3 regions of the Erwinia sp. HR93 genome follow, and region 1 is predicted to be linked to each of the others. Evidence: predicted binding sites of a transcription regulator. Region 1 holds the regulator's gene; each other region holds the start of a gene.

Region 1 (9,840 bases):
GGAGTTATTCGCTTATATGCATTATGGCGTAACGCCGGATATTCTCACCAGTGCCAAAGCGCTGGGCGGCGGTTTTCCGGTGAGCGCGGTGCTGACAACCGCCGATATCGCCTCATCGTTTCACGTGGGATCGCACGGTTCCACCTATGGCGGTAATCCACTGGCCTGCGCCGTAGCGTTAAAGGCGCTGGAGATAATTAATACTCCGCAAGTGCTACAGGGCGTCCAGCGTAAGCGCCAGCGCTTTATTGCGCATCTTCAGCAAATTGGGGAGCAGTTTGATGTTTTCTGTGAGATGCGTGGTATGGGGTTATTGGTCGGGGCGGTGCTGAGTTCGCCGTATCGCGGGCGCGCGGGCGAGTTAGTGAATATCGCCGCTGAGTCCGGCGTCGCTATCCTGAGCGCTGGCTCAGACGTATTGCGCTTCGCGCCTTCTTTAATCATTAGCGACGATGAGATTGAAGAGGGGATGCGCCGTTTCGCGCAGGCGATAGAACGGTTTATTCAGGGCTAATCGGCCTGGCTTAGACTTCGTACGGACGGGTTTTCGCCCCCCAGGCGCCGCTTTAACCATATGCCGTGGTGGGGGCGCTGGCGCCACGCGATAGATGAAATTGTGTGCATCGCATTTAAATGGCCTAGCACGCGCTGAAGATGCTGCTCCAGCGTGCTGAGCGGTCCACTGTTAAGCATATCCATTGATTCCAGAATATTGGCGCTGTCGGTTTCACCTGGTTCGTCGTACTCCAGGCGCTGCTGGCAGCGCTGAATCGCAATCTCGCAGGATTCCAGATAGCGCTGGGCAAGCGCGGGCTCTAGCAAAGTATGTTCGCGCGCCAGCGTCGTCATCGCATTAATATGCTCGACGATAAATTGACTGTGGGTCACCCAAAGTTTCATATCGGTCAGGTAGCGGGTATTGAATCCGGGTTCCTGCATTGCCTGATTGAGCGAATTATATAGCGCATTATGCGCCTGGTTTACCCGCATACGTTCGTATGCCAGCGGCCCTGGCTGTGGGTTGACGCTTAAAATCAGGCGGATAGCCTGCTGGTCTTCCTCCAGCGTGTCGTGTGCGTTCTGGCGCAGCAGGCCGCTTTGCCACTGCGGCCACAGCCATACCATGCCACCGAAGGCGATGAGACAGCCGATAAGCGTATCCACCAGCCGCGTCATAATAAACCGATCGCCGTTCAGCGAGAGAAGTTGAAGCGTATACACCGCCGTCAAGGTAAAACCTACCGTTGCCAGCCCGTACTGCTTGCGAATAATCAGGTAGCCAATCAGGGTAATGAGTAGCATGCCCAATAGCATATAGCCCTCCGGCACATGGAAATGCAGCGTGACGGCGGCTACCAGCAGCCCGGCCATAGTTCCGCCCGCCCGGTGAAAAATACGCACCCGGGTCGCTCCGTAACCGTTTTGGGTGACAAACATAATCGTCATTAAAATCCACCAGGGTTTAGGCAGATGCAGCGCGCTGCCGAGCAGACTGCCTATTGCCAGCATAACGCCGGTGCGGGCCGCGCTGCGCAATGCCGTAGATTTTAGCGATAGATAATTTTTTAGCGCGGGGAAGAGCGGCAGGCGGCGCTCTCTGTCGGCCATAAGATTACGTGCGTATAGCGGGCGCTGGGTGCGCAGCACGCGGGCGATGCGGCTGAAGTGGTAGTGGCAAAATTGCCCAACCGGATTATCCGGGTGTTGTCGGGCGATTTTGGCCAGCGCAGATAGCGGTTTTTCCATGCTAAAGCGGCGGGGATAGCGATGATAAAGAATGTCATCCGCCAGCACTCGCAGCCGGGAGGCGACGATTTGAGCGTTCCAGCGAATGACCGCCTCAGCGTGGCTCTTCTCGATTAACTTTTGCACTTCTTCCGGTTGATGCAGACTGACAGAGATGTGCTCCTGCAAATCGAGCCCGACCTGGAAGATGCGCAGCAGGCGCTTGTAGTCACTTTGCTGGCTGCCGGTGGAAAGCATATGAAGCTGCTGGTAGCACTGGCTTATCAGGTCAACGACTTTCTGCTGGCGCGTCAGCAACGGCGGCAGCGCTTTCTCAGGACAGGTGTGCTGCGTCAGCAGGCTATATTTCGCTTCACAGTAATTAGCCAGCTCGCGATACAGCAAACTGAGCGTTTCACGCAGCGGCTGTTCACGCCACAGCCAAAGCCAAAAGCGATTAAACAGTCCGTACCAGGTGGTACCAAGCGCGTACAGCAGCATGGGTTGCCAAACCGGCATGTTTCCCGCGAGGCTGAGCGTAAAAATAGCGGCCACCATTGAGGCAGGAAATAGCCTTGCATGCAGTGAGCTGATTTCCGCCGTTACGCCCAGAAGCAGCGCCATGCCGAAGAAGATGGCCGGCAGCGGCACATTTTCTCGCATCAATAATTGCACGATCAGACTGCAAGAGGCGAATAGGCAGCCGCCAACGATAAGTCGTTTAAAAAAGCGTTTATGAGGGGTATCCAGCCCGGCCATATTGCAGCAGGCGGGAACTAATGAAAAAAGTAGACCAAGACGAAGGTTACCCAGCGCCAGGCCGACGGCAACCGGCAGACATAGCACCAGCGTCTGACGCAGCGCGTAATTGACTTCAGGGTGATAAATCAGTCGGCGCCACATATATAACGACCTGAGGTATCGGCGCGGTGTGCGTGATAACACGCCGCGCCGCCGCGTTTAGCGCGTGCCGTAGACGACGATAGTTTTGCCGTGCGCGGATATCAGGTTCTGATCTTCGAGCATTTTTAAAATGCGGCCGACGGTTTCACGGGAGCAGCCCACGATTTGCCCGATTTCCTGGCGGGTAATTTTTATCTGCATGCCGTCAGGATGCGTCATGGCATCAGGCTGCTTCGCCAGGTTTAGTAGGGTTTGAGCAATGCGGCCGGTAACGTCCAGGAAAGCAAGGTTACCGACTTTTTCAGAGGTGACCTGCAGGCGACGCGCCATTTGTGATGAGAGGCGCATTAGAATATCCGGATTAACCTGGATTAACTGACGAAAATTTTTATAGGAGATTTCCGCGACCTCGCAGGCACTTTTGGCCCGAACCCAGGCGCTACGCTCCTGCCCTTCCTCAAAGAGGCCCAGTTCGCCGATAAAATCGCCCTGATTAAGGTATGAGAGGATCATTTCTTTGCCCTCTTCATCTTTAATCAGTACGGCCACGGAGCCTTTCACGATGTAGTAAAGCGTTTCGGCTTTTTCACCCTGATGGATGAGCGTGCTTTTGGAGGGATACTTATGAATGTGGCAATGAGACAAAAACCATTCGAGAGTCGGGTCTGTTTGCGGTTTGCCAAGCACCATGTGCGGTTATCCTCTGATTATAAACTGGCATCTGGAAGAGGCGCTTATGCTTCTCCCAAACGTGGTAAACGAGTTCTGCGTTTTAAATGGGAAGGGGATCAGAACAGCCTGTTATCAGTAAAGTTTTTACCTGAATGACCTTCACTACGACGCAGCAGTATCCGGTCTGTTTTAACATAGCTTTTCACCAGTGTCTCTTCTTGTCTCGTTTCAGCTTGACGCAGGTCGCCTTCTGTTGCCAGTTTCGCCCCTGACGCTTACTCTGTGGGGAAGCGTAATCTAACGGAGCGTACAAAATGCAGGCACGAGTTAAATGGGTAGAAGGGCTAACATTCCTCGCCGAATCCGCCTCTGGTCATCAGGTTTTGATGGACGGTAATTCAGGAGACAAGGCGCCAAGCCCGATGGAAATGGTATTAATGGCGGCCGGAAGTTGCAGCGCGATAGATGTGGTTTCTATCTTGCAAAAAGGGCGCCATGACGTAACCGATTGTGAGGTTAAACTTACGTCCGAGCGCCGTGAAGAAGCGCCGCGGCTTTTCACGCATATTAATCTGCACTTTATTGTTACCGGGCGCGGGCTGAGGGATAACGCGGTTGCACGTGCGGTTGAACTGTCAGCCGAAAAATACTGTTCGGTTGCGTTGATGCTGGAAAAGGCGGCCAATATTACCCATTCATGGGAAGTGATTGAAGCCTGATTAGACGCTGCGCGTCTTTAATAAGGCGCGCGATTTTAGTTGATTCCCCGGTCTTCAATTAACCGTTTCACCAGCGGTGTCATGATAAGCTCCATTGCAAGCCCCATTTTCCCTCCCGGCACTACCAGCGTATTCATGTGAGAAATGAACGAGCCTTGCAGCATAGCCAGCAGCCAGGGGAAATCGATCTGCTCCAGGTTACGAAAATGAATCACCACCAAACTTTCGTCCAGTGAGGGGATCGCCCGGGCTGCGAAGGGATTTGACGTATCGACGGTGGGCACGCGCTGGAAATTAATGTGCGTGCGCGAAAACTGAGGGGTAATGTAGTTAATATAGTCTTCCATTGAACGCACGACCGAGTCCATCACGGCCTCGCGGGAATGACCGCGCTCGCTCATATCCCGCACCAGTTTTTGTATCCACTCTAGGTTTACAATAGGCACTACGCCGACCAACAAATCTACGTGCTGCGCCACGTCTATCTGCGGCGTGACCACCCCGCCGTGTAGACCTTCGTAAAACAGGATGTCCGTGTCCGCAGGCAGCGGCTGCCAGGGGGTAAATGTACCGGGAACCTGATTCCAGGGCACCGCCTCGTCGTAGGTGTGTAAATATTTCCGGGATTCCCCGTGGCCGCTGCGCCCGTATTCCATAAAGGTGTTTTCCAGCAGGGAAAAATCGTTCGCATCGGGGCCAAAATAGCTGATATGGCGGCCTAAGTCGCGGGCCTTACGGATTTCCTGGTCCATTTCCGGGCGGGTGTATCGATGAAAACTATCGCCTTCGACTTCCGCCGCGCGTAATCCGAGCTGGGCAAAAATTTTACGAAACGCGAGGCTGGTTGTGGTGGTACCAGCGCCGCTGGAGCCGGTTACGGCAATAATGGGATATCTGGAGGACATAGCGTCATGACTCCTGCCTGGCTAAGGCGCGAATGCGCTGCGTTTACGGGCAGTATAGACGCCAGGCGCGCGGCGTTAAGATAAGTTTTTCTGAGACATGATGTTACCCACGAAATTGCGTACGCGGCATGATATTGACTGTTTCATGTAATTCAGACCAAACAATGAGCGCCTCGCCGCACTGGAGCTGGCGCTTAACGTCTGCGGTTTTTTGCTCCAGCGTGAGCTCCTGTTCGCCATAATCCGTTCCTTCGCGCAGAACAAAAGCCTCAATCAGACTGTCCAGCATTTCCGGCGCGATATCTTGCCAGGGAATTATCATACTTCGTGTTCCAAATAGCGCGCTAGCCAGGCGGGGATACGCTCTTCCAGCCACATCTGCGGCCTGCGCAGTGTACCGCTGACAAAGCCGACGTGGCCGCCGTGCTCGGTAAGTTGATATTCAATATTAGCAGGCAATTGTGTGATATCGGGAATGACCTGGTTATCCATGAAAGGATCGTCCTTCGCATGGATGATGAGCGTAGGTGCGGTGATTTTTGGCAGCATTGGCAGTGCGCTGCACTGGCGATAGTAATCCAGCGCATCCTGGAAACCGTGGATTTTCGCGGTAATGAGATCGTCAAATTCACGGATGCGACGGATGCGGCGCAGTTGGGGAAGTTCCACCGGCAGAGAGCCCGGCCAGGTCTGAAGTTTCCGGCGCGCGTTGCCTTTTAATAAATTTAGCAAATAGCGTTGATAGAACCGGGAAAACCCTTTTTCCATATGGTGGCAGCACGGCTCCAGCATGAGCGGTGCGGAAACGATCGCACTGGCTTTCAGGCGGCACGCCTCGCCCTGGCGCGCCAGCAGGCAGGCCAGCATATTACCACCAAGCGAAAAGCCTACGGCAGCGGTAGGCGCTTCGCCGTAGCGCATTGAGAGCCAGTGCAGGAAATAGGAGGCATCTTCCGTTTCGCCTGAATGATAGATGCGCTGTTTACGGTTTGGCACGCCGCTACAGCCGCGGAAATGCATCACTACGCCCAGCCAGCCGCGCTGCGCGGCGGCATGAATGAGCCCGTGCGCGTAAGGGCTATGCAGGCTGCCTTCAAGACCGTGAAATACCACCAGGCGCGGCTTGTGGGTGGCCTGAGCCGGATCTTCGCTCCACGCCAGGTCAACAAAGTCTCCGTCCGGCATATCGAGACGCTGCCAGTGCGGTTTAAACGCCAGTTTGCGCCGTATCAGGCGCGGCAGCATAGTTTGAAGATGGGGATTGCCTGCGCCTGACATCGGAGTAAACGTTTGGGTGTGAAACTGCGGCATTGTCAGTTCCACCGGTGTGATATCTGCCATAGTGATTGAGTTATTCAATAAAAACGCGCCCTACTATACCTTGTGATGCGCATTATGTTTATGCCTTTACTGTGTTTACCGCATGCTGTGACGCCTGAGCCACTATTTTAATGGCTGCAGGAGCAAGCATTTGCATTACGGTATTCGCCTATTGCGTGAGGTGAGAGCCACGTTGCGAAGCGTCATCCTGGCCCCCTTTGCGGCGCATTTTCTGAGTCTCAGTGTCTTGCCCTGCCAATAATGTTTCACGCCGATGGTAAATAGGATGAAAATTTTGCTGCTTCTTGTAAACGGTCACTCGACGCGAGCGGGGCAATGCCACTGCCGCTAATTCCGGGAGCTTATCCCGACATTTTGTCTCAGATTATGCCCGGCACCGCCAACAGCGGCGGGTTTAACGATCGCGCGGTCCTTTTCCTGCCGGACTAGGTGCGAGGTATTTTTCAATTCTGGCCCTGCGCGTTATGGCCCGCTTTGACGTGGAGCAATACAGCGGCCAGGCACGCTGGCGACCCGATGCCAGCCGTAAAATCCCTGGCGCAGGGCGGGCGTTGGAATTGGTGCATTCGCTTATCGGTGATGACTTAATCATCCGTTGCTTTATAGACTACGCTTTCCCCGCGGCAGTGGCGATTTCAATGTGGTTATCGATAATGTGAGTTTGGGCGTTAATCTGAACGGCATGGGTAAAGTGACGTTGACGCGCTGTCTGGGGGTTAGCGGTTTGCCGCACCAACGGATGCAGTTCATCATTAAGCAGTGCTTCCTTAAAAAACAGTACAGCGCAATCCGTTTTGAAGCCGTGCATCATGACGATATTATGACTCTGAAACATATAGCGCGGTACGCTCCTCTTTATACCTTTTTCCAGAGGATGGCCGCATCGCCCCGCACGCAGGCCAATAGAAGCCTGTTTCCAGGCCCATGGGTTTCTCAGACAGCACCTAATAATCTCGCTCATGCTGTTACCCACGGCGTGGAGGAGTGGCCTGTAAACTTATCGGCAAAACCAGGGTTTGCGGGTAGAGGCGGAAAACCGTTTTAAAGCATTAAAGGCTAATTCCCCAATGCGTTTACAGGCGCGGGCTGGCAGCAAGGTAAACGTATCCGGTAGCGCTGCCGGGTATTATTGCGTCTGCGCGCAGAGCGGGCGGCGGATAATAAAACGAGAAGGTAGCAAACGCTGCGGGGCACACCGGGCGCCCCGCCGCGTGGCGCTAAAGAAACCCATCGGATTTGAGTAATTTTTCCAGCGTGCTGATTTCACTACTGAATTCAGTTTCATCGTTTTCCAGTAACTGCGCGTGTTTCTGGCGGAATGCAGAGCGCAGCGCCTGAAGAATCGCGAGGCTGTTTTCCTGATGCTGCTGCCCTGCATAGCGTTCCTCAAGCTGGTGCGAAAGACGCTGGCTTTTAATTACAATATCTTCTAACGCAGGCAGATAACGGCGCAGAAATTGGGTGGCAGGCTCCTCATCGCGAGGGTCGGTTTGCATACACTGCTGTATGAGCCTGGCATAGCGGAGAATGATAGCGACTTCGCGCGCTATGGATTCCGGGCGCAGATTTAAGGCTTCCAGACGCAGGATTTCAGCCTCGAACGGGGCGATTTGATCGGGCGCCGGTGGCGTTGGTAATGAGGCCGCCGTTTGGCGCTGCGGTTGCGGCGCCGTGGCGCGAAACCCCGGCGAATTTTGCAGGCCTGCCTCTACATTTTTACGATAAATAATATAACCGATGAGTATGCCCATGAAGAGAAACAGGTAGCCCACGCTATCGGAGAAGGAGTAGGCGCTCAGGTAATAAATGATCGCGATAATCCACAATAGGGCATACAGGATAAACATTTTGCTCAGCGAGCGTCGGCGATTAAATACATGGGCCAGCATGGCACCCGCGCCGGCCCAAAAAGGCAGCGCCAGCGTATCGCCAAACGGGAGCCACAGCAGGCCGGTTATGCATCCTGCTAAAAATGCGGCTCTGTCTTCCAGCAGCGTGCGGGCCAGCGTTATGCCTGCTATCCAGCAATATATCAACACCACGCCATCCAGTAAGTCATCTACCACCGCCAGCACGGTTAAGTGGTCCGCCAGCGGCAGGAACTTTTGTTGGAAGGCATCGGCTAATACCAGCATAACGAAAACGATGGCACCGCGTAGCCATCTGTTTTCGCTAAGTTTCTTCTGTTGTGGTAGGGCGCTATTGTTCATTTTTCCTATCCTTGATGGCGCTCTGTGCCGGCGCGTTGAATCAAGCATTATTAACTTTCAGCGGCATTGCGCCAGAGGAATCCATCGGTCTTGAGCAATTTTTCCAGTGTGCTGACTTCGGTATTGAATTCGGTTTCATCGTTTTCCAGTCGTTGCGCATGTTTTTGGCGAAAAGCCGAGTGCAGAGCCTGCAAAATACGCAGGCTTTGTTTTTGAACCTTCTGATCGGTGCCGTGTTTTGCAAGCTGTTGAGATAACGACTGCGCTTTAGAGATAATTTCCTCAACCGCTGGCAGGTAGCGCTGTAAAAATCGGGTGGCCGGCTCCACGTCGCGCGGATCGGTTTGCATACACTGCCGGATAAGCCGGGCGTATTTAATAATCCCGGTCAGCTCGCGCTGTACATCGGGGAGAAGCCCTTTCTTTTTTCAAGCTGCAGCATATTTCATCAAACGGCAGCGGCGCTGCTTCATTTTCGGACTTGCGTTTAGCCGCACGGTTTGTGACCCGAGCCGTGGGTTCTGCAGGCTGCGTGCGCTTAATTTTGCTCAATCAGCCGCTGAACTTCATTCTGCTCTTTTTGAGTAAGCGCGGGCATTGGTAATCTGTCGATTGCCTGCGCCGGAACCGGCGCCTCATCGCGGAAACATCCGTCATTCTTTTTTCTTCGTTTATAGTCGTCGGGCTACGCGAGTATTAGACCGCCGGTGAAGGCGGCTATAGCAATACTGTACTGCCCTGTATGCGCTAATGGCGGTATGAACGCCGCTATTCTGCCAGTAAATGTGAGGAGAAAGGATGAATATGGTATTAACCGAACAGAAACGGTATCGGGGGAAGACAGCAGCGGGTGATAATCCCGCTACCGGTTTGTTTATTTAAGCTTTTGAAAAATGCTCAGCGCTACTATTCGCCGCCTTCAAAGGCCTGAATGAGTTGTTCCAGCTCTTCCTGAGCGCTTAACCACGCGAGTTCAGTTTCTTCCAGGGCGCTTTTTGCCTGGCTTTGCTGCTGTAAACAGGCATTCAGATCCGCTTTACGCGCGGCGTCATAAAGTGCGGTATCGCTAAGCTGCGTTTCCGCATCCGTCAGCCTGGCATTCAGCGCATCCATTTCTATTTCCAGCTTGGCTATCTGTTTACGCAGCGGCTGAGTTTGCGAACGGAATTCTGCTTCGCGGCGTTTTTGGTCTTTACGCGCCTGAGCGCTATTTGTGCTCTCTTTAGGCGCCGCGTCATTTGACTGAACGCTCTGTTTTTGCCGATCGCTGAGCCACTGTTGATAATCGTCCAGGCTGCCATCGAAGGCGGCGACCTGCCCATCATCCACCAGATACAGGTCATCTGTCGTCGAGCGCAGCAGGTG
Region 2 (9,840 bases), 2.3 Mb from region 1:
AAACTTCGTCGTAAGTCCCAAGCTCTACGGCATGACCTAAATACATCACCAGAACGCGATCGGAAATATGTTTCACCACCGCCAGATCGTGGGCGATAAAAATCAGCGACAGCCCCATCTCCTGCTGCAACTCACGCAATAAATTCACCACCTGCGCCTGAATAGACACATCCAGCGCCGAAACCGGTTCATCGCAGATAACCAGCTTCGGCTCAAGGATTAGCGCTCGTGCGATGCCAATACGCTGGCACTGCCCACCGGAGAACTCGTGAGGATAGCGGTTGATTAAGTTGGGCAACAGCCCAACTCGTGCCATCATCGTTTTCACGCGCTCCGTTATCTCACGGCGAGGCATGCGCGGATGATAAGTCCGCAGCGGTTCGGCAATAATATCGCCGATGGTCATTCGGGGGTCCAGCGACGCCAGCGGATCCTGAAAAATCATTTGTATATCGCGCCGTACTCCGCGCCACGCCCGGGCGTCCAGATGCATAAGTTCCTGCCCAAGCCAGGCCACCCGGCCGCTTGTCGCTTTCACCAACCCAATTAGCGCCCTGGCGAGCGTCGATTTTCCACAGCCCGATTCACCGACAATCCCCAGCGTTTCTCCCTCATACAATCTCAGCGTTACGCCATCAACGGCTTTAAGGGTAGGTAGCGGCTGCCAAAACCAGCGGCGCCCGTCGCTGACAGGAAAGTGAACTTTTAAATCAGCAACTTCCAGTAAGACTTTACGCTCTGCGGTCATGATGCGTATTCCTCCAGCGGCCGAAAGCAGGCGCGTAACCGCCCTGCGGCAAATGCCTCCAGCGGCGGCGTTTGTTGGCAGCAGTTCATTTCATACGGACAGCGTGGCCGGAAAGGACAGCCCTGAGGAAGGCGCAGCAGATTAGGCGGATTACCTGGGATAGTCAGCAGCGCCTCGTCATCATTATCAAGACGTGGAATGGCGCTCAACAGGCCCTGCGAATAGGGATGCGTCGGCTGATAAAAAATATCGCGCGCGCTGCCATATTCCATTGTACGCCCGGCGTACATGACTAACACTTTATTGCAGATACCGGCAACTACCCCCAAATCATGGGTAATCATGACGATTGCAGTATTAAACTCATTCTGTAACTCATTTAATAGCTTAATTATTTGCGCCTGTACCGTGACATCCAGCGCCGTTGTCGGCTCATCGGCAATTAATAGTTTAGGGCGACAAAGCAGCGCCATCGCAATCATCACCCGCTGCCGCATTCCGCCGGAAAACTCGTGTGGGAACATGCGCATTCGCTTACGCGCTTCCGGCATTTTTACGGCATCAAGCATATGTACCGCTTCACTAAAAGCCTGCGTTTTGCTCATTTTTTTATGTAGCATTAACACTTCAATAAGCTGATCGCCGATGCGCATATAGGGATTTAACGACGTCATCGGGTCCTGAAAAATCATGGCAATTTGCTCTGCCCGGATCTTATTCATCTTTTTTCCGGCAGATTCAGGATATCTTTACCGTTAAAGCGCGCCGAGCCTGCGGCACGCCCGTTATTCGCCAGTAACCCCATTAGCGCAAACGCCGTCTGGGATTTCCCGGAGCCGGACTCACCGACAATCCCCAGCGTTTCCCCTGCTCGCAGCGTAAAATTAAGATCGTTAACCGCCGTCACATCACCATCCGGCGTCGAGAATGTAACGCTTAAATCTGTCACCTCAAGAAGCGGGCTCCCGCTATTGTTGCCTGTCATTTACGCGCTCCTTTAGCGGTCTTTCGGGTCCAGCGCATCGCGCAGGCCATCGCCAATAAAGTTAAAACAGAAAAGTGTGACAACCAGAAAGCCGGCCGGAAACAGCAATAGCCACGGGGAAACTTCCATCGAGTTTGCACCATTGCTTAATAATGCCCCCCAGCTACTAAGCGGCTCCTGCGTCCCTAACCCGAGAAAGCTAAGAAAAGATTCAAACAAGATCATCCCCGGCACTAATAATGAGGCGTACACCACCACTACGCCCAATACGTTCGGCACAATATGGCGTAACACAATGCCTCGGGTCGCAACGCCGCTCACCCGCGCCGCCTCAATAAACTCCTTACCTTTTAAACTCAGCGTTTGCCCACGAACGATGCGCGCCATATCCAGCCAGGACACCGCGCCGATAGCGACAAAAATCAGGAAAATGTTCTGACCAAAGAATGTCACCAGCAAAATCACAAAAAACATAAAAGGAAATGCGTTCAAAATTTCAAGCGTGCGCATCATCACCGCATCAATGCGCCCCCCCAGATAACCTGAAAGTGCGCCATACAGCGTACCAAGGAGAATAGCCACCAGCGCGGCCGCAATTCCGACCATCAGTGAAATACGCCCACCGATAGCCACGCGCACCAGCAGATCGCGCCCCGAAGAGTCCGTACCAAAATAGTGGCCCGATGCACTATCAGGCGCGGCCGACATCATCATCCAGTCGGTATCGTCATAGGTAAACGGCGACAAAAATGGCGCGATAATCACAAAGGCAGCAATCACTATTAGCGTCACCAGGCTGATTAACGCAGCGCGGTTATGTATGAAACGCCGGCGCGCATCCTGCCATAGGCTGCGCCCCTCTACGTCCAGTCGTTCATTTAAGTGTTCCAGTGCGGCGCTGTTATTATTCGTCAATCTCATAGTGATACGCCCTTACTTAGTAGCGAATTTTGGGATCGATCAGTGCATATAACACATCAACAATCGCATTGAATAAAATCGTCAGCGCCCCAACCAAAATTGTCAGACTCAGAACTAACGAATAATCACGATTCAGCGCCCCATTGACAAAAAGTTGTCCAATCCCCGGTAAACCGTAAATCGTTTCAATCACCATTGAACCGGTAATAATGCCGACAAACGCCGGCCCCATATAGGACAGTACCGGTAACAGCGCTGGGCGTAGCGCATGGCGCAAAATAATGCGCCATGCGGGTAACCCCTTTGCGCGGGCGGTACGAATAAAATGTGAGTGTAATATTTCAATCATGGAGCCACGCATTATGCGCGCAATACTGGCAATATAAGCCAGCGACAGTGCAATCGTTGGCAGTATCATGAATTTTGCCGCACCGCCGTTCCATCCTCCGCCCGGTAGCCAGCCCAATGTAATAGCAAAAATTAATACTAATAGCGGCGCTACGACAAACGCCGGAATAACCACACCGGTCATGGCAAAGCTCATGACCAAATAATCCCATAGACTATTTTGTTTTAACGCTGCCAGCGTGCCTGCACTTATTCCCAATACCACGGCCACCAAAAATGCGGCAAAGCCCAGCTTCGCCGACACCGGAAAGGCTGCGCCGACTAAATCATTTACCGAATAGTCTTTGTATTTAAAAGAAGGGCCGAAATCACCGTGCGCCAGTTGCTTCAGATAACTGGCATACTGCGTCAGAATGGGATCATTAAGATGATACTTAGCCTCAATGTTTGCCATCACTTCAGGTGGTAAATTACGCTCACCGGTAAAGGGGCTTCCCGGCGCAAGGCGCATCATAAAAAATGAGAGAGTAATCAAAATAAAGAGCGTCGGAATGGCTTCAAGTATGCGCCGTAATATAAATTTCAACATTGCTTACGCCTTTTATTGCGGCCTACGCGGCAAAATATCACCCCGCAGGCCGCTATTAATTAATGCTTAATAATGTACATGTCTTTGGTATAAGTATTATCTAATGCATCTTTACCGGTATAGCCCCCTACCCAGGGTTTAACTAACCGGGTATTTACGTAATAGTAAACGGGCACTATTGCTGAATCTTTATCCAATTGCTGCTCGGCCTGATTATATAACGCGGTGCGTTCACCATCGTCAGTGGTCTGAAGCGTTTTAGTCAGCAGTGTATCAAACGCCTTACTGGCATAATGCGCTGTATTATTCGAGCTATCTGACAGCATGGTGTTCAAAAATGAAGAAGGCTCGTTGTAATCCGCGCACCACCCAGCACGCGCAACGTCAAAATTCCCCTGATGCCGGGTATCCAAAAATGTTTTCCATTCCTGATTGACTAGTTTTACGTCGATGCCCAGATTTTTCTTCCAGATAGCCGCGGTAGCGATGGCCATTTTTTTATGCAGATCGGACGTGTTATATAGCAGATGAACGGTAAGCGGTTTTACCTTATCGAACCCTGCGGCACTCAGCAGTTTGCGCCCTTCTTCATTACGTTTCTGCTGGCTCCAGTTAAACCATTCCGGCACGGTCCATTTCGCACCGTCTGCGTAAGGTGGCGTATAGCCATAGGCGGGCAAGTCACCCTGATTTTTAACTTTATTCACGATAATGTCGCGATCAAGCCCTAACTTGAGTGCCGTACGCACCCGCACATCATTAAACGGCGGCTTCTTATTATTAATCTCAAAATAATACGAACACATATAGGGAGTAACGCGCAGCTCCTTAGGCAGCGTTTTTTTCAACATCTGGAACATTTCGACCGGCAAATAATTGTTGGTAACATCAATTTCGCCGCTGCGATAGCGGTTAACATCGGTAACTTCCGAAGCAATAGGCAGCCACGTAACCTGTTCAATTACCGTGCGTGCGTTATCCCAGTAAGCTGGGCTACGGGTCAGCACAATCCGTTCGTTCACAACCCAATCTTTCAGGGTATAGGCGCCATTAGTGATGATATTGGCAGGCTGCGTCCATTTTTCACCGAATTTTTCAATCGCCAATTTTGGCACTGGCGACATGGAAGGATGGATCAGTAATTTATAGAAATAAGGCACCGGCTCGCTGAGCGTCACCTGAAGCGTATGCGCATCCAGCGCTTTAACGCCCAGCGTTGAGGGCTTCATTTTTCCGGCAATTACCGCATCAACGTTCTCAATGTGCCCATATTGCAGGTAGCTCGCATAAGGCGATGCGGTTGCGGGGTCGGCTAAACGCTGCCAGGCGTATACAAAATCCTGGGCAGTGACGGGCTCGCCGTTTGACCATTTTGCCTCAGGGCGTAGATGGAATGTCCAAACTTTAAAGCCGTCATTCTCCCACTTCTGAGCAACCCCGGGGATGGGATGGCCTTGCGTATCCGAGATTATCAGCCCTTCAAATAAATCCCGGCTGATATTAGACTCAGGCACGCCCTCAATTTTATGCGGATCGAGAGATTGCACTTCGGAGCCGTTATTACGAACCAGCGTTTGCTTTTGCGCCAGGGCAGTGCCTGCAGGGATCTCTGCGGCCTGAGACTGGGCGCTAAACTGCGCGACGCTTAACAGAACGGCGGCAACGGGAGTGATGTTAGTAATAAACTTCATGATATAGATGCTCCATTCATTATTATTTTCACGATTAACGAGCTAGTTGTGTTTGTATACATTTTTATTTTCAGCGCCAGATGAAAATGTATAGCCAGCCGATGGCCCTACCCATCGCAACATTTATCTCTTAAAGTTACGCATGAATAGGTTTTTAATTTTGCTACATGGAAAATTGTTAGCCTAAAATACAAAAGCATCTTTATCGGAAGCTACCAAAAGCATCGTAAACACGCCAATCTATTTTTCAATTTTGTTAATTATTTCCCCATAATCAGCTTTTTCAGCAAACCGTAAAGCCATCACCTAGAAATTAACCATAAAAATCAATACAATGAAACCTAAAATTGACAATGATTTACAAACAAGAAGAGTGAAAACAACACAATAAATTTAACAAATACTTTTTTGCAGATATCCGATCTAATGGCTGACCGATTTATGCGGAGAATATGCTGGTGACGGGCGTTAAAAAAGGAAGATTATAAAAACCTAATTTTGGACAATCTTTTCTGAGCAAAAATGGCTGGGCGGCCACATCGCCGCATATTCGTTAACTGAGCAACCCTGGAAAAATACCTTTTATTCCAGTGACAATAAACTCGATGCCCAAAGCCATAAGTAAAAGACCCATAATGCGCGTTACGACATTAATGCCGGTCTGACCGAGAAGGCGTACCAGCCATGGCGCTATGCGAAATAGCAGCCAGCAACACGCTGCGAAGACTGCGATTGCAGTCGCAAAACCTAGCAAATGAGGCCAGTTATGATATCGCGTTCCCCAAACGATGGTTGAACTGATAGCGCCCGGCCCCGCCATTAGCGGCAAAGCTAAAGGAACCACGCCAACGTTTTCGCGGATAGCCGTTTCTGATTTTTCCTGATTGTTTTGTTTGTCCTCTCCCAGTTTGCCACTGATCATCGACATGGCAATCGACACCACCAAAATCCCCCCTGCTATGCGAAAAGAGTCAATAGAAATGCCGAACAACTGCAATATAGCATCCCCCAGAAATAGCGAACTCCAGAGAATAATAGCAACAGAGAGGTTAGCGGTTAGATTGGTGCGATGCCGGGCCTGCGCGCTTTGGTAGCTGGTCATACTGATAAAAACCGGGATGATACCCACCGGATTTACCAGCGCAAAAAGCCCAATGAAAAACTTAAAATAGGTCGCTATATCGAACACCGTTCGACGCTCCGAATAAATGGTGAAACACGCACAATGTAATTGAAAAAAAGGGCTTATGTCATTTCCTTTCTCTATTTTATCTCTGGGAAAAAGCGGATTACGACCAATTATTCTCTTCAGATGTCACAGCCCCTCACTCCTGATGAATACCACTTAATGCGTGCACTTAGTGCAAAAAATAAACAAAAAGCCTTGCTGAATGGTGTCAGCATCGCGTATATTTGAAGTGCATCACAAAACAATTACTCACAAGTGAGTAACCTTATCGACAGCAGCAAAAACTCTGACTTCGGTAAAAAAGAGGCCGATAAGGCTCTTTTAGTAAATTAATTGGCGCCCGCCATCGCCTGCCCCGGCAGAATCGATGGCTATACTCTAGGTAGTGGCAGCTGATTTAGTAAAAGAGTTTAACATTCATCAGGAGAGTATTATGGCCGTTACAAACATCGCTGAACTGAACGCTCTGGTTGAGCGCGTCAAAAAAGCCCAGCGTGAATACGCCAACTTCACTCAGGAACAAGTTGATAAAATTTTCCGCGCTGCAGCGCTGGCTGCAGCAGACGCGCGCATACCGCTGGCGAAAATGGCCGTTGCCGAGTCGGGCATGGGGATTGTGGAAGATAAAGTGATTAAAAACCACTTTGCGTCCGAATATATCTATAACGCCTATAAGGATGAGAAAACCTGCGGCATTCTGGATGAAGATGAAACTTTCGGTACCATCACTATCGCCGAACCAACCGGTATTATCTGCGGCATCGTTCCGACAACCAACCCGACCTCTACGGCGATATTTAAATCTCTTATTAGCCTTAAAACCCGTAATGGCATTATTTTCTCCCCGCACCCGCGCGCTAAAAATGCCACGAATAAAGCGGCGGATATCGTACTGCAGGCCGCCATCGCCGCGGGCGCGCCAAAAGACATTATCGGCTGGATAGATGAGCCTTCTGTAGAACTGTCTAATGCTCTGATGCACCACCCGGATATCAATCTTATTCTGGCTACCGGCGGCCCGGGAATGGTAAAAGCGGCTTACAGTTCAGGTAAACCGGCCATCGGCGTTGGCGCCGGAAATACCCCGGTCGTTATCGATGAGAGCGCCGACATTAAGCGCGCCGTGGCCTCTATTTTGATGTCTAAAACGTTTGATAACGGTGTTATCTGTGCCTCAGAACAATCCGTGGTTGTCGTTGACTCAGTCTACGATGCGGTGCGCGAGCGTTTTGCCACACACGGTGGCTATCTGCTGCAGGGTAAAGAGTTAAAGACCGTGCAGGACATCATCCTGAAAAACGGCGCGTTAAACGCAGCCATTGTCGGCCAACCGGCGGTTAAAATTGCCGAAATGGCAGGTATTAATGTACCGGCCAGCACGAAAATTTTGATTGGCGAAGTTAAACTGGTGGATGACAGCGAGCCTTTTGCACATGAAAAACTGTCGCCTACGCTCGCTATGTACCGCGCTAAAGATTTTGAAGATGCAGTTGATAAAGCCGAAAAACTGGTTGCGATGGGGGGCATTGGTCACACATCTTGCCTGTATACCGATCAGGATAACCAGCAGTCCCGCATTACCTATTTCGGCGATAAGATGAAAACGGCGCGTATTTTGATTAATACCCCGGCTTCCCAGGGCGGGATAGGCGACTTGTATAACTTCAAACTGGCGCCATCTTTAACGCTGGGCTGCGGTTCATGGGGCGGCAACTCTATTTCCGAAAACGTCGGGCCGAAACATCTTATCAATAAGAAAACCGTGGCTAAGCGAGCAGAGAATATGCTGTGGCATAAACTTCCTAAATCTATCTACTTCCGTCGCGGGTCCTTACCCATTGCGCTGGATGAGGTCGTTTCCGACGGCCATAAACGTGCAATGATTGTGACTGACCGCTTCTTATTTAATAATGGCTATGCCGATCAAATCACTTCCGTGCTGAAAGCCGCGGGCGTGGAAACGGAAGTATTCTTTGAGGTTGAAGCCGATCCTACGCTGAGCGTGGTGCGTAAAGGGGCCGAGCTGGCGAACTCCTTCAAGCCAGACGTCATTATCGCGCTGGGCGGCGGCTCCCCGATGGATGCTGCGAAAATCATGTGGGTAATGTATGAGCACCCGGAAACCCATTTCGAAGAACTGGCTCTGCGCTTTATGGATATTCGCAAACGTATCTATAAATTCCCGAAAATGGGCGTAAAAGCCAAGATGATCGCAGTAACAACGACATCCGGAACGGGCTCAGAGGTGACTCCGTTTGCCGTTGTTACCGACGATACCACCGGCCAAAAATATCCGCTGGCGGATTATGCACTGACTCCCGATATGGCGATTGTTGACGCTAATCTGGTGATGGATATGCCAAAATCCCTGTGCGCCTTCGGCGGACTGGACGCGGTAACCCATGCGCTTGAAGCCTATGTCTCTGTATTGGCCTCAGAATTTTCTGACGGTCAGGCACTGCAGGCGCTGAAATTGCTGAAAGAATATTTGCCGGCTTCTTATCACGAAGGTGCGAAAAACCCGGTAGCCCGTGAACGCGTACACAGCGCAGCAACCATTGCCGGCATTGCCTTCGCAAACGCCTTCCTGGGCGTATGCCATTCTATGGCCCATAAACTAGGCTCTCAGTTCCATATTCCTCACGGTCTGGCAAACGCGCTGCTTATCTGTAATGTCATCCGCTATAACGCAAATGACAATCCGACTAAGCAGACCGCATTCAGTCAGTACGATCGCCCGCAGGCGCGTCGTCGTTACGCTGAAATTGCCGACCACCTCGGTTTAGGCGCACCAGGCGATCGCACCGCCGCTAAAATCGAGAAATTGCTGGCGTGGCTGGATGCCCTTAAAGCAGATCTGGGGATCCCGAAATCAATTCGCGAAGCTGGCGTTCAGGAAGCCGATTTCCTGGCGCAGGTAGATAAACTGTCGGAAGATGCGTTTGACGATCAGTGCACCGGGGCTAACCCGCGTTATCCGCTAATCGCTGAACTGAAGCAAATCTTACTCGATACCTACTACGGCCGTGAATATAACGAAGGCATCGACACAGCCTCCAGGCCCGTGGCTGCGCCTGCCAAAGCGGACAAAAAGAGTAAAAAAACAGCTTAATAAGATAAACTAAACCCCGGCTGAGGCCACCTCCCGAGGAGGTGGCCTTTTTTATTCCTTTTTATAAAACCTATCCCGTAAGCGTAATGACCTGCCCGCTCGGATACTGCCTGGCGATACTAAAATTCATTTTGTTATTCTAATAGCGAAGAAAAAAATCACTATAGCCAGAACCTAAAGCTTCCCTGCACACAGGATATTGCCACTTCCCGGAGCGCTGGTCCCCCCAGAAGCTTGTATTGAGCTCCTGAACACCA
Region 3 (9,840 bases), 580 kb from region 1:
AAAAAAAGTCTCTGCCAGGTCTTGTGAGATTTAAATCCCAAAACAACAAGGCAGAGCCAAAACCCGTTGATGACCAGGCCCATAGGACGTGTTTTTCAGTTGGCAACAAAAATGCCGGTCAATTTTCACTGACCGGCATTTGTTCTAGAAAGATAACGTTATTCTTTAGGCGTAACGGAAGTTTCCGCTGAGGACGCGGCATTTTCCGCATCGTTTTCTCCATTCGAATCTTCATCATCTGGCTTACGCCGCTTACCGACATAGAAGCGGGAGAAGAAAACCCCAACCTCAAACAGAAAATACATTGGTACAGCCAGCAGCGTTTGTGAAAACACATCCGGAGGCGTTAACAGCATGCCGACAACAAACGCGCCAACCAACACATATGGACGTTTTTTCTTTAAATCTTCCGGAGTCGTCACTCCCATCCAGCACAGCAAAACAATCGCTACCGGCACTTCGAAAGAAACGCCGAACGCCATAAATAGCGCCATGACAAAATCAAGATAATTGGTAATGTCAGTTGAGATGGTAACGCCTGCGGGAGCCGTTTTAGTCAAAAAACCGAATGCCAGCGGGAAGACGACAAAATAGGCAAATGCCATGCCGATATAAAATAGCAGAGTACTGGATACCAACAGCGGCACGATAAGCCGACGTTCGTGCCGATAAAGCGCCGGCGCAACGAACGCCCATACCTGATACAAAATAACCGGTGCCGACAAAATGACTGACACCATAATCGTTAATTTAATCGGCGTGAAAAAAGGCGATGCAACATCGGTCGCAATCATCGTTGAGCCAAGCGGCATCTGAGAAATCAACGGTGCCGCAACCAACTGATAAATATCATTTGCAAAATAAACCAGCGCCAAAAAGATGAGCAATATGGCGATGATGCAGTTTAACAGTCGTTTTCGCAGCTCAATTAAATGGCTGATTAGTGGTTGAGTATCTTCAACGGCCATGTTCAGGATTTACTATCTGGAGAATGAGTTGATTCAGGCGATGGACTCATTGCCTGCGTGGTATTTTCAGCGACGCTATCCGCCTTTACTTGCACAGGCGCATCCACTGCGCCATCGCCCGGAACTTGCTGAGGTGCGCTCACCTGATGAGCAGCCTGAGCGGGCGTCGCGCCCTGAGGCTCTTCTACAAGCGGGTTGTGTATTGTATGCGCTTCGTCACTCTCTTTTTCCGGATCGTTCGCCGTATAAGAGCGCTTCATTGCCTCGGCTGCCTGACGTAGCTCGTCCATCGACGACTTCAGTTCAGGCGAAAGATTATTCAGGCTCGCTTTTTCAACCTTTTTCAGGCTGTCCTGAAGCTCCTGCAATTTAAGTTCCTGGCTAAGCTCATTTTGCACCGTGGTTGCCAGCGAGCGCAGCGCCCGGATCCATCCAGCCACCGTTTTTACCGCTACAGGAAGACGCTGTGGCCCTAGAACTATCAGGCCAACGATAAACACCAGAACCAGTTCGCCAAAACCAATATCGAACACGCCTTACACCTGATTGTTATCGTGATTTTTGACTTCGTCTTTACGGAGGCTGTCTTCAGCTTTTTCCGGTAAAGGCGCCGTGGGGAAATCGGCATCTTTTTTCCCGGATTCGGTCGATGCCGTGGTTTTTTCTTCATCGTCGCCCATCGCTTTTTTAAAGCCTTTGATTGACGCACCGAGGTCGGAGCCTATAGATCCGAGCTTTTTAGTGCCGAATAACAACACCACAATTACGGCAATGATAAGCAACTGCCAGATACTAATACCACCCATGATAAATCCTCAGATATTTAAGCGAGCCAGTACATAGAGTATACGGCACGCGAATAAGTTCGTTACGATGTAAATCAGGCCGTACGTCGCCAGCCAATCAGCCAGGCAATAATCCCACCCGCCATTAACCAGACAGGACGCCACTCCCATTCGGGTTTGTGAATCAAAAACAGCGTCCCACTCAATATCAATGTGGCTCCGATTCCGAGCAAATATTTGGCCCGACCGTTACGCACACGCTGGAAATGAATGTCGTGGGCGATTTTATCAACACTCAGTTGTAATTGTTTGCTTTGGCGCAAACTGTCGTAGACCAGTTCCGGAAGTTGCGGCATTTTTTCCACCCAGAACGGCGCCTTTTCTTTCAACGCCCGCAATAAGGCGGGTACACCAACCTGATTTTTTAACCACGATTCCAAAAAAGGCTTGGCCGTTTTCCATAAATCAAGCTGTGGGTATAGCTGTCGCCCCACCCCTTCAACGTATAGCAATGTCTTTTGAAGCAATACCAGCTGTGGCTGAACCTCCATATTAAAACGGCGCGCCGTATTAAAGAGATTTAGCAAAACGTGGCCAAAAGAGATTTCCGACAGCGGTTTCTCAAAAATGGGTTCGCAAACCGTGCGGATGGCAAATTCGAACTCTTCAACGTTGGTATCTGCAGGAACCCAGCCTGAATCAACGTGTAGTTCCGCCACCTTACGGTAATCGCGATTAAAAAACGCAATAAAATTTTCTGCCAGATAACGCTTATCGTCTTTATTTAACGATCCCACTATACCGCAATCAATACCGATATACTGGGGGTTTTCAGGGTGTTCATAACTGACAAAAATATTCCCAGGGTGCATATCGGCATGGAAGAAACTGTCACGAAAAACCTGGGTAAAAAACACCTGCACTCCCCGCTCCGCCAGAAGCTGCATATTGGTACCGTTACTTACCAGTGCCTGTGTGTCTGACACCGGGATACCATAGATGCGTTCCATTACCAGCATATTTTGCCGACAGTAATCTGAATACACCTCAGGAACATACAGCATCGGGCTGGCTTCGAAATTACGCCGAAGTTGAATTGCGTTTGCAGCCTCACGCAGCAAATTCAGCTCGTCCAGCAGTGTCTTTTCATATTCACGCACCACTTCAAGAGGTCGCAGCCGTCGGCCATCCGGCAGCAGGCGTGGCACCCAGCCAGCCAGCCGGTAAATCAATTTCATATCCGCTTTAATGACCGGCAAGATATCAGGCCGAATCACTTTAATAACGACGTCTTTGCCATTGGATTTCAGGCGGGCTGTATGGACCTGCGCAATCGATGCGGAGGCTAAAGGCTCAATTTTAAAATCCTCAAACCAGCTTTCGACCGGGATATCACCCATCGCACGCTCTATTTGCCGCTGCGCCAGGTGGCCGTCAAAGGGGGCAACGCGATCCTGCAGCAATGCAAGCTGATCGGCAATCTGGGGTGGAAACAGATCGCGGCGAGTGGAAAGCATTTGCCCAAACTTAATCCAGACTGGCCCCAACTCCTGAAGAGCCAGGCGCAGACGTTCGCCTAAGGGTTTTTCTTTGTGCCGATTAGGGAGCCAAAACAATAAGCGCCGCCACAGTCGCAGCGGCAGCGTAATGCGAATTTTTGGGATCAGCTCATCAAGCCCGTAGCTTAAAAAGACTCGAACAATAAGATACAGGCGGCGCAGTTCTCCAGGCGTCATTTCCCCTCCAGACGCGCCATGCGTTTTTCCAGCGATTCTACTTCATCTGCTATCGCGCTTACTTCATCGATAAACCAAACCGTTTCGAGGCGCCCTGGTGCCAGGCGCCACTCTTCCGTCATCGCGTCCGCAAGATAGCGCTGGCTATGCTCCGCACGCTTTTTTAGAAAACGAGCACCGCCGCGGAGAAATTGACTCACACCCTCTGCTGGGATATCGCCTATCCAGGGCGCCAGTAACTCTGCGGGATCGAAATCGGCAAGATGAATAAGCGAAACGAGATGCTGCACGACCTGGATATCGCCATGCACTTCCAGGTCACCTTGCTTTATTAGCGCCGTAAGCCTCTGGCGATCGCGGAGCTGTGGCAAAACGGCTATGCGCGTAGCGACAGTACAATCGGCACTATCTTCCCACTGACTTAAAACATCGATTTGTTTATCGCTAAACGCCAAAATCAGCGGCGAGTCCAGTTCTTTAAGCTCAATGCGTAGTATCTTGCCTTTTAAAGGCTGGCGAGCCGCTTTAAGCGCATCGTCACGCCAGAGCATACGATTAACGAAGGTTTCCACAGCGGCTGTTACCAACGGCATAAAGGGCACGCGCATTCCTCCGTTCAGAATTTATAACCGCGATGCAGAGCAACAATGCCCGCCGTCAAATTGTAATAGGCGGTATTCTCAAATCCGGCCTCTTCCATCATTGTTTTCAAAGTATCTTGATCCGGGTGCATACGGATTGACTCCGCCAGATAGCGGTAGCTTTCCGCATCCTGCGCCACGACCTCACCAATACGCGGGAGGACGTGAAAAGAGTAGGCATCGTAGGCTTTACTTAGCGGGTCTATAATAGGTTTAGAAAACTCAAGCACCAGTAAACGCCCGCCCGGTTTTAATACCCGATACATGGAACGCAGCGCTTTCTCTTTATCGGTTACGTTACGCAGTCCAAAAGAGATAGTAATACAGTCAAATGTGTTGTCCGGAAACGGCAGCGCCTCTGCGTTGGCCTGCACATATTCTACATTGCCAATAACTCCGGTGTTACGCAGCTTCTCACGCCCCATCTTTAACATGGAATCATTGATATCAGCCAGCACGACACTGCCCGTTTCACCAACTAAACGCGAAAATTTAGCCGTTAAATCCCCGGTGCCTCCGGCCAGGTCTAATACGCGCTGACCGCGACGCACGCCGCTGCAATCAATAGTGAAGCGTTTCCATAACCGGTGAATGCCAAACGACATCAGGTCGTTCATTACATCGTATTTTGCCGCAACGGAGTGAAAGACTTGCGCTACCATGTCCGCCTTTTGCGTTTTTGCAACGGTACGGAAACCAAAATGCGTCGTATCCTGCGAATCTCCAGCCATCTCAATGCCTGCTTGTTGAAAAATATTTGAAGGAGTGTAACAGATTGCACCGTGTTGCCCTATGATTCAGCGCCACGCAGGGTATACCTTATCAGATATCACCCGCTGCACGGCGCGCTGGGGTGATTTCTGGTTCAACCTGGGTGTCATACCGCTCTCCGGGTGCAATAGCGGCATTGTCGCCATCCAGTTTCGCCCGGGCAGACAATTCTGGATTGATTTCTCTCTTGATTTCAACGCCGAGTTCACGGAAAGCCTCGGCCTGGACCAGAATATTTCCGCGCCCACTGGCCAACTTTTTCATTGCCTGCCGGTAGGTATCCTGCGCTTTATCCAGGTTATTGCCGATAGCAGACATATCATCGACAAACAGCCGCATTTTATCATAGAGACGCGCCGCCCGATCGGCGATACGTTGGGCATTACGGCTTTGGTGTTCATAGCGCCAGAGATTGGCAATAGTCCGTAGCGCCACCAGCAGCGTAGTGGGGCTGACTAGCATAATATTGCGCTGTAGCGCTTCATTTATCAGCTCAGGCTGTTTGTCTATTGCCGCCAAAAACGCCGGCTCAATCGGGATAAACATCAGTACATAATCAAGAGATTTTACCCCTGGCAAGCACTGGTAATCTTTACTCCCCAGCGAGCGAATATGCTGGCGAATCGCGGCAATATGCTCTGAAAGCGCCTGCTCCCGCGCGTACTCTTCTTCAGCGTTAAAGAAACGCTCCCAGGCCACCAGCGTCATTTTTGCATCAATCACCACGTCTTTGCCTTGGGGCAGGCGTACAATGACATCCGGCTGCATCCGGCTACCGTCTTCGCGCTGAATATTTACTTGCAGATCATATTCATGGCCTTCGCGCAGCCCCGAGGCCTCCAGCACGCGGCCAAGCACCACTTCTCCCCAATTTCCCTGGGTTTTGTTATTACCTTTTAATGCCTGGGTGAGATTGACGGCTTCCTGAGCCATTCTGGCGTTAAGCTGTTGCAGATTGCGGATCTCATGAGTCAGCGTGTGCCGCTCCCGCGCTTCCTGACCAAAGCTATCCTGCACCTGGCGCCGAAAACCGTCTAACTGCTCCCGCAGCGGTGTAAGTAGCCCCTGCAGGCTTTGGCGATTTTGCTCATCCACCCGCCGGCTATTCTGTTCAAAAATCCGATGCGCGAGGTTTTCAAACTGCTCGCTCAGGCGGTGTTCGCTGCTCATCATCTGCCGGACTTTTTCTTCCGCGTTAATACGCGTTTCTTCAAGTCGCGTGCTCAGTTCACGCAGATCGGCTTCCTGTACCCCGTTGATCTCCAGCTGGTGGCGCAGCTCACCGTTTAGACGCTCACACTCTTCATGCCAATATTCAGCCTGCTGAAGCTGCTGCCGCGCCGCCATCAGTTCGCCGTAAAGCTCGCGCTGGGCGGTATGCTCCAGCGCCAGTTTTTGCGCCGCGCGCAGGCTGGCCAGCAACCAACCGGCACCAACGCCTGCAAGCACCATGATGATAACGAGCAGTAATGAGTTGTCCACTCCGCCTCCAGAATGCGAGTTTACCGCCCTCCAGCAGAGGGCGAGGCTTTAATCAAAGTAAAATTGTGCTGTATGGATGTCCAGATGAAAAGCGCTTTTCTGCGTAAAGCCGCGCAAAAAAGCGCGGTACTCTTACCGCGCCAGGAAAATATATTTCGCAGGAGCGCAAACCAAGGATGTCCTCAACAAGCAATATAGGTACACGCGGAGTAAAAATATTTACGGGCGGCAAGCGCATGATTCTACGCCGCAGAATTGGCAAAGAGCGTTAAAAAGCGCCTTTTAGGCGCGCATCTGACAAAACCAACCCGCGTTTTCTGCCAGAGCAAACCGCTGCCAGCGCGCGGGCGAGCTACCTGGTATCAACCTATGCTGAGTCAGAATATGGGGACGAGACATACGATTAAGTCGATGGCGCGTCTCAGCTTACGCGCCACCGAGCGGGCGAAATTAAAGCAGACGGCGCGCGGCCTCAACCACAATATTTATCGCGTGGCCTTCCGTTTGTTTCATCAATTGCGCATCCGGGATTTCTTGCTGAGTACGATTAACAATGACCCCGGCTATCATACCGGCGCGCAATCCCTGACTCGCGCACATGGTTAACAGCGTCGCGGATTCCATTTCATAATTCATCACGCCCATCGCCTGCCATTCAGCCATTGAACCTTTAAAACGCCGCTCTACGCGACCAGAAAAGGTATCATAGCGCTCCTGGCCTGGATAAAAAGTATCGGAAGACGCCGTCACGCCAATATGCGTTACCGCACCGGCGGCCCTGGCTGCCTCTACCAGCGCGGTGGTGCAGGTAAAATCTGCAACCGCCGGGTATTCGAGAGGCGCAAAGTGCAGGCTGGCACCGTCCAGGCGCACAGAAGCCGTAGTAACCAGCACATCGCCCACACTGATATTCGGCTGGATAGCTCCGGTGGTTCCCACGCGTAAAAAAGTGCGAATCCCCAACTGCGCTAATTCTTCAACGGCTATCGAGGTAGAAGGGCCGCCAATCCCTGTGGAACATACGATGATGGACTTACCGTCTATCTGTGCACGCCAGGTCGTAAACTCGCGGTGCGAAGCAAGCAATACGGGGTTATCCATTAATGCCGCTATTTTTTCCACCCGCTGTGGATCGCCCGGCACAATGGCAAGCGTTGCACCCTGTAAATCACCCTGAGTCAGGCCCAAATGGAAAACGTCAGTCGCTGACATAGCGCGCTCCTTGAAATCACTGTGGGAAAATAAGGCGTCTACTCTAACCGGGCCTGCCGCGTAATTACGTGATACATCTCACCTGTAATGAAACAAATTACTCTTATTTATGCATCACTAAGTGATTTGCTTCACAAATACTGGCGTATGGCTTTACACCTCAAATGGCAGGCAAACCCGCCCGCACGCCCATTAAAATTGATGCCCTCACGGCGTTTTATCTCCATTTTGGTCGTTGCTACGCCAGCCCAACATTTTACGTGCCGGGTTTATGGCTATAGTTATTCGGACGCACGCATTTAATGAAAACGTTGCCGCCTGTCAGCTACCCGCCGCCAGGCCAGACAACGCAACGCAACGCAACGCATAACTTAATTACGTCGGGCGCTGCCCGCGCGCCAGGATGGAGATAGCCATGACTCAAACATCAGTGCCACCTCTCCCCTTCGCCGATAATGCCACAGCGGTGATTCACACCACGGCAGAAAACCTGCGCACCGGGGAAACCACAATCCCAAGCCAGGGCGACAGCATGCCCGCCTGGTTCGCTCGCCCGGAAGACCAGAGCGAAGGGCTACCCGTCGTTATCGTGATACAGGAAATTTTTGGGGTACATGAACATATCCGGGATATTTGCCGCCGGCTGGCGCATGAAGGTTATCTGGCTATTGCGCCGGAATTGTATTTCCGTCAGGGAAGCCCGGACGACTATTCTGATATTCCCACGCTTCTCAATGGGCTGGTAGCCCACGTTCCAGACGCGCAGGTACTGGCGGATCTCGATCACGTCGCCAGTTGGGCCGCGCGCCACGGCGGGAATGCTAATCGCCTGATGGTGACCGGCTTTTGTTGGGGAGGACGCATCGCCTGGCTTTACGCCGCGCATAATCCTCAATTGAAAGCAGCCGTCGCGTGGTATGGCCGCTTAACCGGTGATAAGACCCTGAATTCGCCGGAGCAGCCAATTGATATCACCACTCGCCTGAACGCTCCGGTGCTTGGTTTATATGGCGCTCAGGACAGCGGCATTCCACTGGAATCCGTTGAGTTGATGCGCCAGGCGCTGCGTGCGGCAAACGCCAACGCTGAGATTGTCGTCTACCCGGACGCCGGACACGCGTTTAACGCGGATTACCGCCCCCAATATCATCAGGCCTCGGCTGCAGACGGCTGGCAAAGAATGCTGGCATGGTTTCGGCGCTACGGCGATGGGAAAAAATAGCGCGCCTTTCAGCGCGCTTTACCGCCGACCTGAAAGGCTACGCCCGGCGCAGATTTTGCGCCGCCTGAACCATGCTTGCCAGCGCCGCGCGGGTTTCCGGCCAGCCGCGCGTTTTTAAACCGCAGTCCGGGTTTACCCACAAACGCTCCGCTGGAATGCGCCGGGCCGCCTTACGTAGCAGTGCCTCAATCCATTCGACATTCGGGACATTTGGCGAGTGAATATCATAGACGCCCGGCCCAATTTCATTCGGGTATTCAAACTCCTTAAATGATTCCAGTAGTTCCATATCTGAACGCGAGGTTTCAATGGTTATTACATCGGCATCCAGCGCTGCAATCGAAGCCATGATGTCGTTGAACTCGCAATAACACATATGCGTATGAATTTGGGTGTCATCCTTCGCCACCGCTGCATTGATGCGAAAGGCTTCCACTCCCCACTGGAGATAAGCGTCCCAGTCGCTGCGCTTAAGCGGCAGCCCTTCCCGCAGCGCAGGCTCATCAATTTGAATAATGCCAATCCCCGCCGCTTCCAAATCGGCAACTTCATCGCGTAGCGCCAGCGCAATTTGTTTCGCGATTGTTTCCCGACTGACATCTTCGCGCGGGAAAGACCAGCACAGAATCGTTACCGGGCCGGTCAGCATGCCTTTCACCGGTTTGTCCGTGAGCGATTGCGCATATTTTGCCCATTCAACGGTGATAGGCTCGGGCCTACTGATATCACCGATGACAATCGGTGGTTTTACGCAGCGGGAACCATAGCTTTGCACCCAGCCATTTTGCGTGAAGACAAAGCCGTCCAAATGTTCGCCGAAATATTCCACCATATCGTTACGCTCGGCTTCACCGTGCACCAGCACATCCAGCCCCAACCGCTCCTGCTCAGCGATTGCCTGTTTGATATGTTCCGCAATTCCGGTGCGGTAATTATTCGCGTCTAAAAGACCTTTTTTAAATTCCAAACGCAGCCCGCGGATCTCAGTCGTTTGTGGAAATGAGCCAATCGTCGTCGTCGGCC

Evidence for each region. The regulator CRP, encoded in region 1, controls carbon source genes, mostly activating them, when cyclic AMP is high. The targets are predictions, from matches to a motif close to ATGTGANNNNNNTCACAT.
Region 2: the regulator CRP is predicted to act here: its motif matches at 6,694-6,711, upstream of adhE (bifunctional acetaldehyde-CoA/alcohol dehydrogenase).
Region 3: the regulator CRP is predicted to act here: its motif matches at 7,715-7,732, upstream of udp (uridine phosphorylase).

Annotation. Positions count from the first base shown of each region.
Region 1 is NZ_JAXUDP010000001.1:997,338-1,007,177, forward strand. It holds gene argD (bifunctional acetylornithine/succinyldiaminopimelate transaminase) at 1-514, shown strand, start outside; gene SFA31_RS04650 (YccS/YhfK family putative transporter) at 511-2,628, opposite strand; gene crp (cAMP-activated global transcriptional regulator CRP) at 2,686-3,318, opposite strand; gene SFA31_RS04660 (OsmC family protein) at 3,615-4,019, shown strand; gene SFA31_RS04665 (phosphoribulokinase) at 4,055-4,924, opposite strand; gene SFA31_RS04670 (YheU family protein) at 5,028-5,246, opposite strand; gene SFA31_RS04675 (hydrolase) at 5,243-6,265, opposite strand; gene SFA31_RS04680 (hypothetical protein) at 6,873-7,100, opposite strand; gene SFA31_RS04685 (5-bromo-4-chloroindolyl phosphate hydrolysis family protein) at 7,483-8,475, opposite strand; gene SFA31_RS04690 (5-bromo-4-chloroindolyl phosphate hydrolysis family protein) at 8,526-8,825, opposite strand; gene SFA31_RS04695 (ABC transporter ATP-binding protein) at 9,382-9,840, opposite strand, start outside.
Region 2 is NZ_JAXUDP010000001.1:3,294,828-3,304,667, forward strand. It holds gene oppF (murein tripeptide/oligopeptide ABC transporter ATP binding protein OppF) at 1-748, opposite strand, end outside; partial or broken gene SFA31_RS15395 (ABC transporter ATP-binding protein) at 745-1,733, opposite strand; gene oppC (oligopeptide ABC transporter permease OppC) at 1,746-2,654, opposite strand; gene oppB (oligopeptide ABC transporter permease OppB) at 2,671-3,591, opposite strand; gene oppA (oligopeptide ABC transporter substrate-binding protein OppA) at 3,651-5,273, opposite strand; gene SFA31_RS15415 (YchE family NAAT transporter) at 5,836-6,471, opposite strand; gene adhE (bifunctional acetaldehyde-CoA/alcohol dehydrogenase) at 6,905-9,583, shown strand.
Region 3 is NZ_JAXUDP010000001.1:414,167-424,006, forward strand. It holds gene tatC (Sec-independent protein translocase subunit TatC) at 159-968, opposite strand; gene tatB (Sec-independent protein translocase protein TatB) at 971-1,501, opposite strand; gene SFA31_RS01955 (Sec-independent protein translocase subunit TatA) at 1,505-1,774, opposite strand; gene ubiB (ubiquinone biosynthesis regulatory protein kinase UbiB) at 1,849-3,489, opposite strand; gene ubiJ (ubiquinone biosynthesis protein UbiJ) at 3,486-4,091, opposite strand; gene ubiE (bifunctional demethylmenaquinone methyltransferase/2-methoxy-6-polyprenyl-1,4-benzoquinol methylase UbiE) at 4,106-4,861, opposite strand; gene rmuC (DNA recombination protein RmuC) at 4,953-6,353, opposite strand; gene udp (uridine phosphorylase) at 6,834-7,595, opposite strand; gene SFA31_RS01985 (dienelactone hydrolase family protein) at 8,011-8,817, shown strand; gene metE (5-methyltetrahydropteroyltriglutamate--homocysteine S-methyltransferase) at 8,855-9,840, opposite strand, start outside.